Regions from separate parts of the Rhodoferax sp. GW821-FHT02C08 genome, predicted to be linked through region 1. Evidence: predicted binding sites of a transcription regulator. Region 1 holds the regulator's gene; the other holds the start of a gene.
What was found. The regulator HrcA, encoded in region 1, represses chaperone genes, less so after heat shock. The targets are predictions, from matches to a motif close to TTAGCACTCNNNNNNNNNGAGTGCTAA.
Positions count from the first base shown of each region.

Region 2: rpoH (RNA polymerase sigma factor RpoH) is a predicted target of HrcA. The motif match lies at 2,913-2,939, and genes of this name have one in related genera.

Region 1 covers NZ_JBWKVR010000018.1:54,669-60,530, reverse strand. The annotation lists gene AC07VY_RS19560 (hypothetical protein) at 1-181, opposite strand, end outside; gene AC07VY_RS19555 (Panacea domain-containing protein) at 183-686, opposite strand; tRNA gene AC07VY_RS19550 (tRNA-Ile) at 861-937, opposite strand; gene hrcA (heat-inducible transcriptional repressor HrcA) at 970-1,974, opposite strand; gene AC07VY_RS19540 (NAD kinase) at 2,003-2,896, shown strand; gene recN (DNA repair protein RecN) at 2,900-4,549, shown strand; gene rapZ (RNase adapter RapZ) at 4,555-5,469, shown strand; gene mutY (A/G-specific adenine glycosylase) at 5,539-5,862, opposite strand, start outside.
Region 2 covers NZ_JBWKVR010000005.1:34,435-40,296, forward strand. The annotation lists gene AC07VY_RS07560 (NAD(P)/FAD-dependent oxidoreductase) at 1-368, shown strand, start outside; gene AC07VY_RS07565 (M20 aminoacylase family protein) at 447-1,631, opposite strand; gene AC07VY_RS07570 (HAD-IA family hydrolase) at 1,631-2,329, opposite strand; gene rpoH (RNA polymerase sigma factor RpoH) at 2,969-3,904, shown strand; gene AC07VY_RS07580 (SCO family protein) at 3,953-4,516, opposite strand; gene cyoE (heme o synthase) at 4,570-5,484, opposite strand; gene AC07VY_RS07590 (COX15/CtaA family protein) at 5,521-5,862, opposite strand, start outside.

The DNA of each region.
Region 1 (5,862 bases):
ACTTTCCCAGCCAGCCCAAGTTTTGCCCGTTGTGTTGCAGCCGATAAAGCTCGCCAGAATCAGCGTAAAACTTCTCCTCCGCTTGAGCGGACAAATTAGCCTGCCCATTGGTATGCGCCTCAACATCAGGATTGATCGCCACCTCACCAATATCACCGCGAGGTGTTGGCCCAGTCGCCATATTACGCAGCAGCCTGTTGCTTAGACTTGTCCACCATTTCTTTGAAATGTGCAGCTATACGTTCGAACGGGATATCGGCACCCTTCACACCAGCTTTTTCCGCCCAAGTGATCTCCCACGGACTGCCTTTCGCATGAGTCATTTCAGATAGCGTAAGCCCCGTGAACTTCCCGTAGCTAGCCCAGACATTTCGCAGAAATTTCTTAACGGATTCATCCTGCGGTGGTGGCACCTCGGCGAGACCCAACGAAAAGTCAAAATCTGTCGCTTTCGCGGAAATTGGATTCGACCCGAAGCATTTGAACTCATGATAAAGCGATGAAATAACCGGGCCATACTGCCAAGCCTCTACCGTCTCGTCTATGAGTGGGGTTCCTGTATATCCGGCATACCAGCCATGCGCGTAGTAAACCAGTTTCTGCAGCTTCATGGGGCGAATCGTCTCCCCATGCTCCTTAGCAAGATCAATGAAATAGTTTGCTATTGCTTTTGGACTGTAGATCATAGAAATTGTCCTTTCACCAAGCTGTATTTAAATACAGCACTAGCTAAACATTAGACCACTACCGCAAATTTCAAGCCATCGCAACTATCGAGCGACGCATGGAAATTGTAGAAAAACATCCACAAATGTAGAAAGGCCCCAGCACCTTGATCGGGCGCTAGGGCGCATGAATAATGGTAGGGCGTGAGTGACTTGAACACTCGACCAAAGGATTATGAGTCCTCTGCTCTAACCAACTGAGCTAACGCCCCACACAACCCAGCATTCTAACTGGCGCCGGGGCCTATTTTTGGTGGCTGAGGGCGTTGCTGACCAGCTTGGACGTAATGTCCACAATCTGGATCATGCGGTCATAGGCCATGCGGGTGGGACCGATGACGCCCAAGGTGCCTACGATCTGGCCATCGACCTCATAGGGTGCACTGACGATGGACAGCTCTTCGAAGGGCACGACCTGGCTTTCACCACCGATATAAATACGAACGCCCTCAGCCCGGCTGGAGACATCCAACAGGCGCATCAGCTGGGTCTTTTGCTCGAACAGATCAAACGCCCGGCGCAGATGGCCCATGTCGCTGGAAAAGTCGCTGACGGACAGCAGGTTGCGCTCTCCGGAAATGACGACCTCGTCTTGCTCGCGCGCCAGAGCTTCGGAGCCGGCATTCACCGCCGCCTGCATCAGGCTGGCGATTTCGCCGCGCAAAGATTCAACCTCATTCTTCAAGCGTTCGCGCACCTGCTCGATGGACAAGCCGGCGTAATTGCCGTTCAGGTAATTGGCCGCCTCGACCAGTTGCGAGGACGAGTAATCTACCTCGGTGAAGATCACGCGGTTCTGCACATCGCCCTCGGGCGAGACGATGATGACCAAAAAACGCCGCTCGGACAGGCGCAAAAATTCGATATGGCGAAACACCGAGGTGCGCCGCGGCGCCATTACCACGCCAACAAACTGCGACAGGTTGGACAGCAGGTTGGCGGCGTTGACGATGACTTTTTGCGGCTGCTCGGCCACCAGCTTGGGCGGTGCCAGCGGGCCGGGCTGGGCGGTGAGCATGGTGTCCACAAACAGGCGGTAGCCACGCGCGGTGGGGATGCGGCCGGCCGAGGTGTGCGGGCTGACGATCAGACCCAGCTCTTCCAGGTCGGACATCACGTTGCGGATGGTGGCTGGCGACAGGTCCAGGCCCGAGGCTTTGGACAGCGTGCGCGAGCCAATTGGCTGGCCATCGGCGATATAGCGCTCGACCAGCGCTTTCATTAACAACTTGGCACGGTCATCGAGCATGTCACCATTTTAATGATGTAATTTGTAGATGAAATCACAATTCCGCCACGTGGCGCTATTTGGGAAATATGCTGCACCGGGCACCCATGTCGCCAACGCCTCATCATGCAAGGTGCTGGAGGACATTGCACTTTTTTTAAGCAGCCAAGGATGCTCCGTGGTAGTGGACCTGGACACGGTGGCCAACACCGGCCTGCAGGGCTATCCGGCACTGGATGTAGACGCGATTGGCAAGCAATGCGACCTGGGCCTGGTGGTCGGCGGCGACGGCACCATGCTCGGCATAGGCCGGCAGATGGCCCAGTACGGCGTGCCGTTGATCGGTATCAACCAAGGGCGCCTGGGCTTTATTACCGACATCCCGCTCAACAATTACCAGGCCACGCTGACGCCGATGCTGCTGGGCGCTTTCGAGGAAGACCACCGCAGCCTGATGCACGCCCGGGTCATGCGGGCGGGTGAATGCGTATTCAGCGCACTGGCCATGAACGACGTGGTGGTGAACCGCGGCGCTACCTCTGGCATGGTGGAGCTGCGGGTGGAGGTGGACGGCCACCTGGTGTCCAACCAGCGGGCCGACGGCCTGATCATCGCCACGCCTACCGGCTCCACCGCCTATGCGCTGTCGGCCGGCGGGCCGCTGATGCACCCATCCATCCCCGGCTGGCTGATGGTGCCCATTGCCCCCCACACATTGACAAACAGGCCCATCGTGCTTGCAGATGCTGCGGAGGTAGCTATAGAACTCATAGCAGGCCGAGATGCCAGCGCAAACTTCGACATGCAGTCGCTGGCCACCCTGCAGCACGGTGACCGCATCGTCGTGCGCCGCTCCGAGCACCGCGTGCGCTTTCTGCACCCCCAGGGCTGGAGCTACTTCGACACCCTGCGCAAAAAACTCCACTGGAACGAGGGCGCCTGAGCCATGGCATTGAAACGCATCACCCTGCGCGACTTCGTGATCGTGCGCGAGCTGGAACTGGACCTGCACACCGGCTTCAGCGTGCTCACAGGCGAAACCGGTGCGGGCAAATCCATATTGATAGACGCCCTACAACTGGCCCTGGGCAGCCGGGCCGACGCAGGCACCGTGCGCGAGGGCGCGACCCGGGCCGACATCAGTGCCGAATTCGACACCGCCCCCGCCACCACCGCCTGGCTGGAAGACGCTGGCTTTGACCTGGGCGACAGCCTGCTGCTGCGCCGTACCGTGGACACGCAGGGCAAAAGCCGCTCCTGGATCAACGGCAGCCCGGCCACTGCCACGCAGCTGCGTGAAATCGGCGACCTGCTGCTGGACATCCACGGCCAGCACGCCTGGCAAAGCCTGACCCGGCCCGACACCGTGCGCGGCCTGCTGGATGCCTACGCAGGCTGCAATACCAGCGCCTTGCAAAGCTGCTGGACCCAGTGGCGCAGCGCCCAAAAAGCGCTGGCCGACGCCCATGCCGCTCACGATTCACTGCAACAGGAGCAGGAGCGTCTGGCCTGGCAAATTGGCGAGGTCGGCAAGCTGGCGCCCGGCGCAGACGAATGGGACGGACTGAACGCCGAGCACACCCGGCTTTCGCACGCCCAGGCCCTGCTGGACGCGGTGCAGGCCGCCATCGATGCCCTCGAAGGTGAGGACTCCGGTGCACTGACCGGCCTGTCGCGTGCCTACACAGCGCTACATAATCAGGAGCACATTGCGCCCGAATATGCTGCGCTGGCCGAGGTTTTAGCCTCCAGTCTGGCGCAGGCCGAAGATGCCGCGCATTCGCTGCACGCCACGCTGCGCAAGACCGAGCTGGACCCGGACCGACTGTCCGAGCTGGACGAACGCATGGCGCAATGGGTATCGCTGGCGCGGCGCTACAAACGTACGCCCCCTGAGCTGCCCGCCCTGCTGGACAGCTGGAAAACCGAGCTGGCCCGGCTCGATGCCGCCGCCGACACCGACAAGCTAGAAGCCGCCGAGCGCCAGGCGCACAAGACCTATCTGGCCGAGGCCCAGGCACTGACCAAGGCCCGCACCCTCGCTGCCCCGAAGCTGGCCAAGGCCATCACCCTGGCGATGCAGGGCCTGGGCATGCAGGGCGGCCAGTTCCAGGTGGCACTGCAAAAAACCGAGCCCAGCGCCAGCGGCATGGAAGAGGTGCAGTTCCTGGTGGCCGGCCACGCCGGCAGCACGCCGCGCGCGGTGGGCAAGGTGGCCTCTGGCGGCGAGCTGTCGCGCATCGCCCTGGCCATTGCCGTCACCACCAGCGAATTGGGCACGGCGCAAACATTGATTTTTGACGAGGTGGATTCCGGCGTGGGCGGCGCCGTGGCCGAGACCGTAGGCCGGCTGATGAAGCAGCTAGGCCGCGACCGCCAGGTGCTGGCCGTTACCCACCTGCCCCAGGTAGCGGCCTGTGCCGACCACCACCTGGTGGTGGCCAAGCAGCACGACGGCAAAAGCACGGTCAGCAGCGTGGCCTTGGTGCAGGGCGAGCAGCGCGTGGCCGAGGTTGCGCGCATGCTGGGCGGTGAAAAACTATCCGGCACCACCTTGGCACACGCCAAGGAAATGCTGGGCCCCACCTACTCCTAAGCGCCATGAAACTTGAAATCATCCTCATCACCGGCATGTCCGGCTCGGGCAAGTCGGTCGCCCTGCATGCGCTGGAAGACGCGGGCTACTACTGTGTGGACAACCTGCCACCCGAGCTGCTGCTGAGCTTTGCCAAGCTGGAGCAGACCCAGGGCGCACAGAAGGTGGCAATTGCCATGGACGTGCGCAGTGCCACCTCGCTGCCCCTGGTGCCGCAGTACCTGTCCACGCTGCGCAAAAGCGGCGTCACGGTCAAATCATTGTTTCTGGACGCCACCACCGACACCCTGGTGCAGCGCTACTCCGAAACCCGGCGTAAGCACCCGCTATCGCGCTCAGACCAGGTAGACCAGCAGCACGCACTGGTGGAGGCCATCGAGCTGGAGCGCGAGCTGCTGTCCGACCTGCGCGACCTGGCCCATGTGATCGACTCCAGCATCATCCGCCCCTCGCAGCTGCAGAGCTACATCAAGTCCCTGGTGGCCGCGCCCGATGCACAGCTGACGCTGGTGTTCGAGTCCTTCGCCTTCAAGCGCGGCATTCCTGTGGACGCGGACTATGTGTTCGACGTGCGCATGCTACCCAACCCGCACTACGAGGCCGAACTGCGCCCGCTGACCGGGCGCGATGCGCCGGTGGCCGAGTTTCTGCACAAGAGCCGCGACGTGGCGCAAATGTTCACCCACATCGAGCAATTCCTTTCGCACTGGCTGGAGCGGCTGGCGCGCGACCACCGCAGCTACGTCACGGTGGCGGTGGGCTGCACCGGCGGGCAGCACCGCTCGGTCTATTTGGTGGAGCAATTGGCCGCGGCGTTCAACACCCGCTGGGTCACCCTGAAGCGACACCGCGAACTGGACGCCCGCGCCAGCGCCCGGGGGCCGTCCAGCGAACCTACGGCAGGCGCCACTATTTTTTAAATAAAAAGTGCCTCTAGCGCAGAATATACCTGCGCTAGCAGCTACACAATCAATAGCAAATGATTTACATCAAGCTGCGGACAGCAGCTTGCGTATGGGGGCAGGCAAGCCCACCTCGGGCCAACGCGCAGCCTCTACCCAGTCGCCATCCAGGCCCGGGCGCGTGCCCAGCGGCAACTGCAGCCGCACAGGGTGAAGGTACAGGTCTTTGTGCGTCAGCACGTGTAGAAATACCGGCAGATCATCCAGCTGCGCCGCCCCGGTCGTGTCGGCCAGCGCCTCGCGGCTGTCGAACACCGGCAGGCAGTACAGGCCGGCCCACACGCCGGCATCCGGCCGGCGCTGCAGCCACACGCGGCCGGCAGCATCCTGCGCCCACAGCAGCCACCAGGA
Region 2 (5,862 bases), on a different contig from region 1:
TCTTCGGCGGCGGGCTCAAGGGGCCAGCCCATGCAGACCTGGTCCGCGCCTATGTGAAGCCCGACAACGTGCTGCGCCAGTTGCGCGAACTGCGCCGCTTCGTGCCCGCCTTCGCCCAGGTGCAGTTGATCCGCGTGTGGAGCGGCATCGAGGGCTACACCGTCGACTGGCAACCCGTGATGGGGCCTAGCGCCAAGGTGCCCGGCCTGCACTACGCCTTCGGCTTCAATGGCGAGGGCTTTGCCATCAGCCCCGGCGTGGGCGAGACCATGGCCGAACTGATGGCCACAGGCAATACGTCGATTCCGCTGGCGCCCTATGCCATCGGGCGATTCGCAGCGCTGCAGCAGGCGCGGCAAGCAGCATAACTATCAAAAACATAGCACCTTGCGCACATGAAATATGCGCAGGAAGCCGATTTCATTCAAAAGTTTCGACAGCCCACCTCATGCCAACGCACGCGCCGCCACCTCGCAGAACCAGCACACGCCCAGGGGCAGCGCGTCGTCGTTGAAGTCGTAGCAGGGGTGGTGCAGCGCGCGTTCGCCGTCGGGCCCGGGATCGGCGCGGCCCTGGCCCAGCCACAGGTAGGCGCCGGGGTTGCGCTGCAACATGAAGGCGAAGTCTTCCGAGGTAAAGGCCGCGCGCGGCGCCTCTGCGGCCTGCAGGCCTATCGCCTGGGCTGCGTCGAGCGCCAGTGCGGCTTCGGCCGCGGTGTTGATGGTCGCGGGGTAGTAGCGCAGGTAGTTCAGCTCCGCCTGCACGCCACCGGACAGGGCCACGCCCTCTACGCAGGCGCGCAACGCGGCTTCGATGCGGTCTTGCGTGGCGAGGTCGAAACTGCGCACCGTGCCAGTGATGCTCACCTCGGCCGGCAGCACGTTGTGGCTGTGGCCGCCCTCGATACGCGTGACCGATAGCACGGCCGATTCGCCAGGGTCGATGCGGCGCGAGACGATGGTGTTGAGCAGGGTGACCAGCTGGCTGGCTGCGAGGATGGCGTCCGGCGTGTGCTGGGGCTGGGCCGCATGGCCGCCGCGGCCGCGCAGCACGATGTCGAAGCGATCGGCTGCGGCCATGATGGGCCCGGGCCGGGTCTGCGCCTGGCCCAGCGGCAGGTCGGGCCAGTTGTGCAGCGCATAGACGCTGTCGCAGGGAAAACGGTCAAAGAGACCGTCTTCAATCATGGCGCGGGCGCCACCCTTGCCTTCTTCGGCCGGCTGGAAAATGAAATGCACCGTGCCATCGAAAGCGCGGGTGCGCGCCAGTTGCCGGGCAGCACCGATCAACATGCTGGTGTGGCCATCATGGCCGCAGCCGTGGTGGGCGCCAGGGATACGACTGGCGTAGGGGCTGCGCCCGAGCTCCACCACGGGTAACGCGTCCATATCGGCGCGCAGGCCAACGCTACGGGTACTGCTGCCGCAGCGCAGGCTGCCGACCACACCGGTACCGCCCAGTCCCTCATGCACGTCCAACCCGAGCAGGCGCAAGGACTGCGCGACGATGCCGGCGGTACGCCGCTCGGCAAACGCCAGTTCGGGGTTGGCGTGCAGGTCCTGGCGCAAAGCCACCAGGTCCGGCAACAGGTCGGCCACCGGTGCCGCGATGTCCCTCAGGGCTGCCGGCATCAGCGCCCAGCCTCAACCGCGTCGGCCAGCTCTTTCAAAGTGTGGAAGTGGTAGTCGGGCTGGGTCAAGGCCGATTCGATGGTGCCGCCCGAGCCCGCCTGCCCATGGCGCCGCTCGATCCAGCAGGTGGTAATACCCAGCTGCTTGGAAATACCAATGTCGTGGTACTGGCTTTGCGCAACGTGCAGATTGTCTGCCTGCTTGTAACCCCAGGCCCCTTCAAAGCGACCCCGTGCATAAGCAAAGTAACGGGCATCGGGCTTCTCGCAGAGCGCGTCGTCGCAGCTCAGTTCCAAGTCAAAGGGTTGGTCAAGCGTCTTGGCGAAGTGCTTCAACGCCCAGGTCTGCGCATTGGTCATAGTGACAAGCTTGAAGCGCTTGCCCAAACGTTTCAATGCCTCGACGGAGTCAGGAAACGCCGGCCATTGGGCCACGGAATCACGGAAGCCTTGTGCCAGTACATGGCTGTCAGGCAGGCCCAGCGGTGGCGCAATCGCATGCCATACGCGCACCAGATCGTCGGGGTACCAGGTGACGTCTTCGCTCTTGCGGGCCTTGCGGTAGGCACTGAGAAAGTCGTCGTCGGACACCTGGGTGCCTGGTACGGCGGTATGCAAATAGTCGAGCATGCCGCGCTCGAAATCGATCAGAGTGCCGACAACGTCGAACGTGAGGACTTTGAAGTGTTGAAGAGACAAGTTAAGGCTCCAGCTAAGACGGTGTATGTCGTATAGCTAAAGCATAGGCGGCAACGCATTCGGTGCGAGAGCAAACCGGGCCACTGCCTTGGCACAGGATTCTGTTGTCGCCTCGGCAGCAGCATGTTCTACCGCGTGATCGAAGCCTGCGCCTTATTCCACGACTCGAACCCGCCTGGATCAGCGCCAATGAAAGGGCAGCTTGAAGTCCAGTGGACCCAGGTGCATATGGATGGAGCCCAGCCCAAGGGCGCAAAGAACTGCGAAAACGACAAAAAACCAGCCTACCGCAAGCATGAATGTGTTCAGAAATTTCATAGCCGAGGATGTTAACGCCCGCCCAGAAGTCGTTTTGCACCCTAAGCGCTTGAAAACCAGCTGGAGCGCTCCCATCTGGTATCCAGAACCTTCACTTGAGCAGGTTTTTAGAAATTTCCCATAACTTTCAATAGGTTACACAGGTTTTCAAGATACCCAGAGTTCCACGTTTGCCAAGAATCGACAATCGCTACAGGCTTACTGGGTCAAAGCTCCCAGCTTTGACCAAGGGAATACCCTAGCGCCAAAGAGGAAATCCCCGGCTTTAGCACTCTCTTTAATAGAGTGCTAATATTCAGCCCTAGAGAAAGGGAATCTGGTATGAACCTTCAAACTGGAACCATGTCCACCGCATTGGCGGCCCCGAACCCCTGGGCCCTGGTGCCCCCGCTGGGTAACCTGGACGCATATATCTCCGCGGTGAACCGCATGCCCATGCTCACCCTGGAGCAGGAACAGCAATACGCACGCCAACTCAAGAACGATAACGACGTGGACGCCGCCGGTAAGCTGGTGCTATCGCACCTGCGCTTGGTTGTGTCCGTCGCACGCCAATACCTGGGCTACGGCCTGCCACATGGCGACCTGATCCAAGAAGGCAACGTCGGCCTGATGAAAGCCGTGAAGCGTTTCGACCCTGACCAAGGTGTGCGCCTAGTGAGCTACGCGCTGCACTGGATCAAGGCGGAGATGCACGAATACATCCTGAAGAACTGCCGCATGGTCAAAATGGCGACCACCAAGGCACAGCGCAAGCTGTTCTTCAACCTGCGCTCCATGAAGCAGGGCTTCAAGTCCGATGCGAGCGACGGTGACACCCACCGCGACACCTTGAGCGAGTCGGAAATCGAGTCGATGGCCAGCCAGCTGAATGTGAAGCGCGAGGACGTGATCGAGATGGAAACCCGCTTGTCCGGTGGCGACGTGATGCTGGACCCGGGTCCATCGGACGATGGCGAAGACAGCTACGGCCCCATCGCCTACCTGGCCGACACGGTGCACGAGCCCACAGCCCAGATCGAAGCCCACCAGCGCGACACTCTGGCCAGCGATGGCGTGCGCAGCGCGCTGGACGGCCTGGACGAACGCAGCCGCCGCATCGTGGAAGAGCGCTGGCTCAAGGTACAGGACGACGGCTCTGGCGGCATGACGCTGCACGAGTTGGCGGCCGACTACGGCGTGAGTGCCGAACGGATTCGCCAAATCGAATCTGCGGCCATGAAGAAGATGAAAAAGGCGCTGACCGAATACGCCTAAGTGCTGCATTCGCCGCCAAACAAAAAGGGACCTAGACGGTCCCTTTTTTTATGCAGCCTGCTTGAGCAGTATCTTCAGGTCGCCCAGCAGCGGCGCCACGCCACCGCCGTAGCGCGCATACAGGCGCAGCCGGCCCTGGGTGTCGTACACGTAGCTGCCAGCGGAATGGTCCATGGTGTAGCTGGTAGGCGTGCTGCCATCCACCTTCTTGTAGTAGACCTTGAAGTCCTTGGCCACGGCGGCCAACTGCTCAGGCGTGGGCACCAGCGCCAGGAAGCTGGGGTCAAAGTTGGCCATATAGGCCTTCAGCAGAGCCGGTGTATCGCGCTGCGGGTCCACGGTGATGAAAATGCCTTGCAGGCGGTCGCCATCGGCGCCCAGGGACTTCTTGATCTCGGCCAGCTCGGCCATGGAGGTGGGGCAAACGTCCGGGCACTGGGTGTAGCCAAAGAACACCACCACCAGCTTGCCTTTGAAGTCCTTCAGGCTGCGGCGCTGGCCGTTGTGGTCGCTCAGCTGGAAGTCCTTGGCATAGTCCGCCCCGGTGACATCCACCGAGGCAAAATCGGCCTTGGTTTCAGAACAGGCAACAAAAAGACCGCTAGCGCACATAGTTACTGCGCCAACAGCTACTCTTTTAATAGCATCACGTTTATGCATAAGGCTCAGATCAGGTAGTGGTCTAGCAGCAACGCAGCAAACAGCGCGCTCAGGTGGATCAGAGAAAAACGGAAGGTCTTGCGCGCCAGGGCGTCCGAGTAATTGCGCCACAGTGCAAAACCATAGCCGCAGAAGCCAATGCTCAGCACCACGGCGGTTGCCAGGTACAGCCAGGAACTCATGCCGTAGATGAAGGGCATCAGGCAGGCCGCGAACAGCACCAGGGTGTACAGCAGCACCTGCAGGCGGGTGAACTCGTTGCCATGGGTCACGGGCAGCATAGGCAGGCCGGACTTGCGGTAGTCCTCCACCCGGTACAACGCCAGCGCCCAGAAGTGCGGCGGCGTCCACAGGAAGATGATCAGGAACAGGATCAAGGCTTCAGGCCCGACATTGCCGGTCATGGCGGCCCAGCCGAGCACCGGCGGCATGGCGCCCGAGGCTCCGCCAATGACGATGTTCTGCGGCGTCAGCGGCTTCAGAATGACGGTATAGACCACGGCATAACCCACAAAGGTGGCAAAGGTCAGCCACATGGTCAGGGCATTCACCCACACATACAACAGCACCGAGCCAGCCACGCACAACAGGGCCGAAAACAGCAGGGTTTGCCAGTCCTGCAGCTCCTGCCGCGCCGTCGGCCGCCAGGAGGTGCGCTTCATCTTGGCGTCTATGCCCTTCTCTACCAGGCAATTGAAGGCGGCAGCGGCGCCAGCCACCAGCCAGATGCCCAGGCAGGCCACCAGGCCCAGCCGGACTTCGGCCCATGTAGGCGCGCCGGGCACAGCCAGCACCATACCAATCAGTGCACAAAACACGATCAACTGGACCACGCGCGGCTTGGTCAGCGAATAGAACTGGCGCAGGCGCGAGGGCGGCGCGGCAGTCATGGGAGGGGCGGTAGGTTCAGCAACACGCATGCAAACAATCTCGGTCCAGACAAAAAATACACGCCGTCAGCGAACGGGGCGCTGCGCCGCCGGCTCGCTGAAGGCAAAGGAAACACGGGGCTCGGCGGCCAATGCACTGCGGCGGCTGCAAACGATCCAGGTCAGCACGACCACCAGCGCGGCCGCGCCCCCTGTATGGCCCACGGCAGCCAGCATAGGCCAGCCCAGCACCACATTGCTCAAGCCCGTCGCAAACTGCAACAGGGTCAGCCCACCCAGCCAACGCGCCTGGCGCTGGGTGGCCGGATTACGGTGCAAGCGCCAAGCCAGCCATGCCAGCGCCAACAGCACAAGATAGGCCATCAGCCGGTGGGTGTAGTGGATAGCCGTCAGCGCCGGAAATCCCAG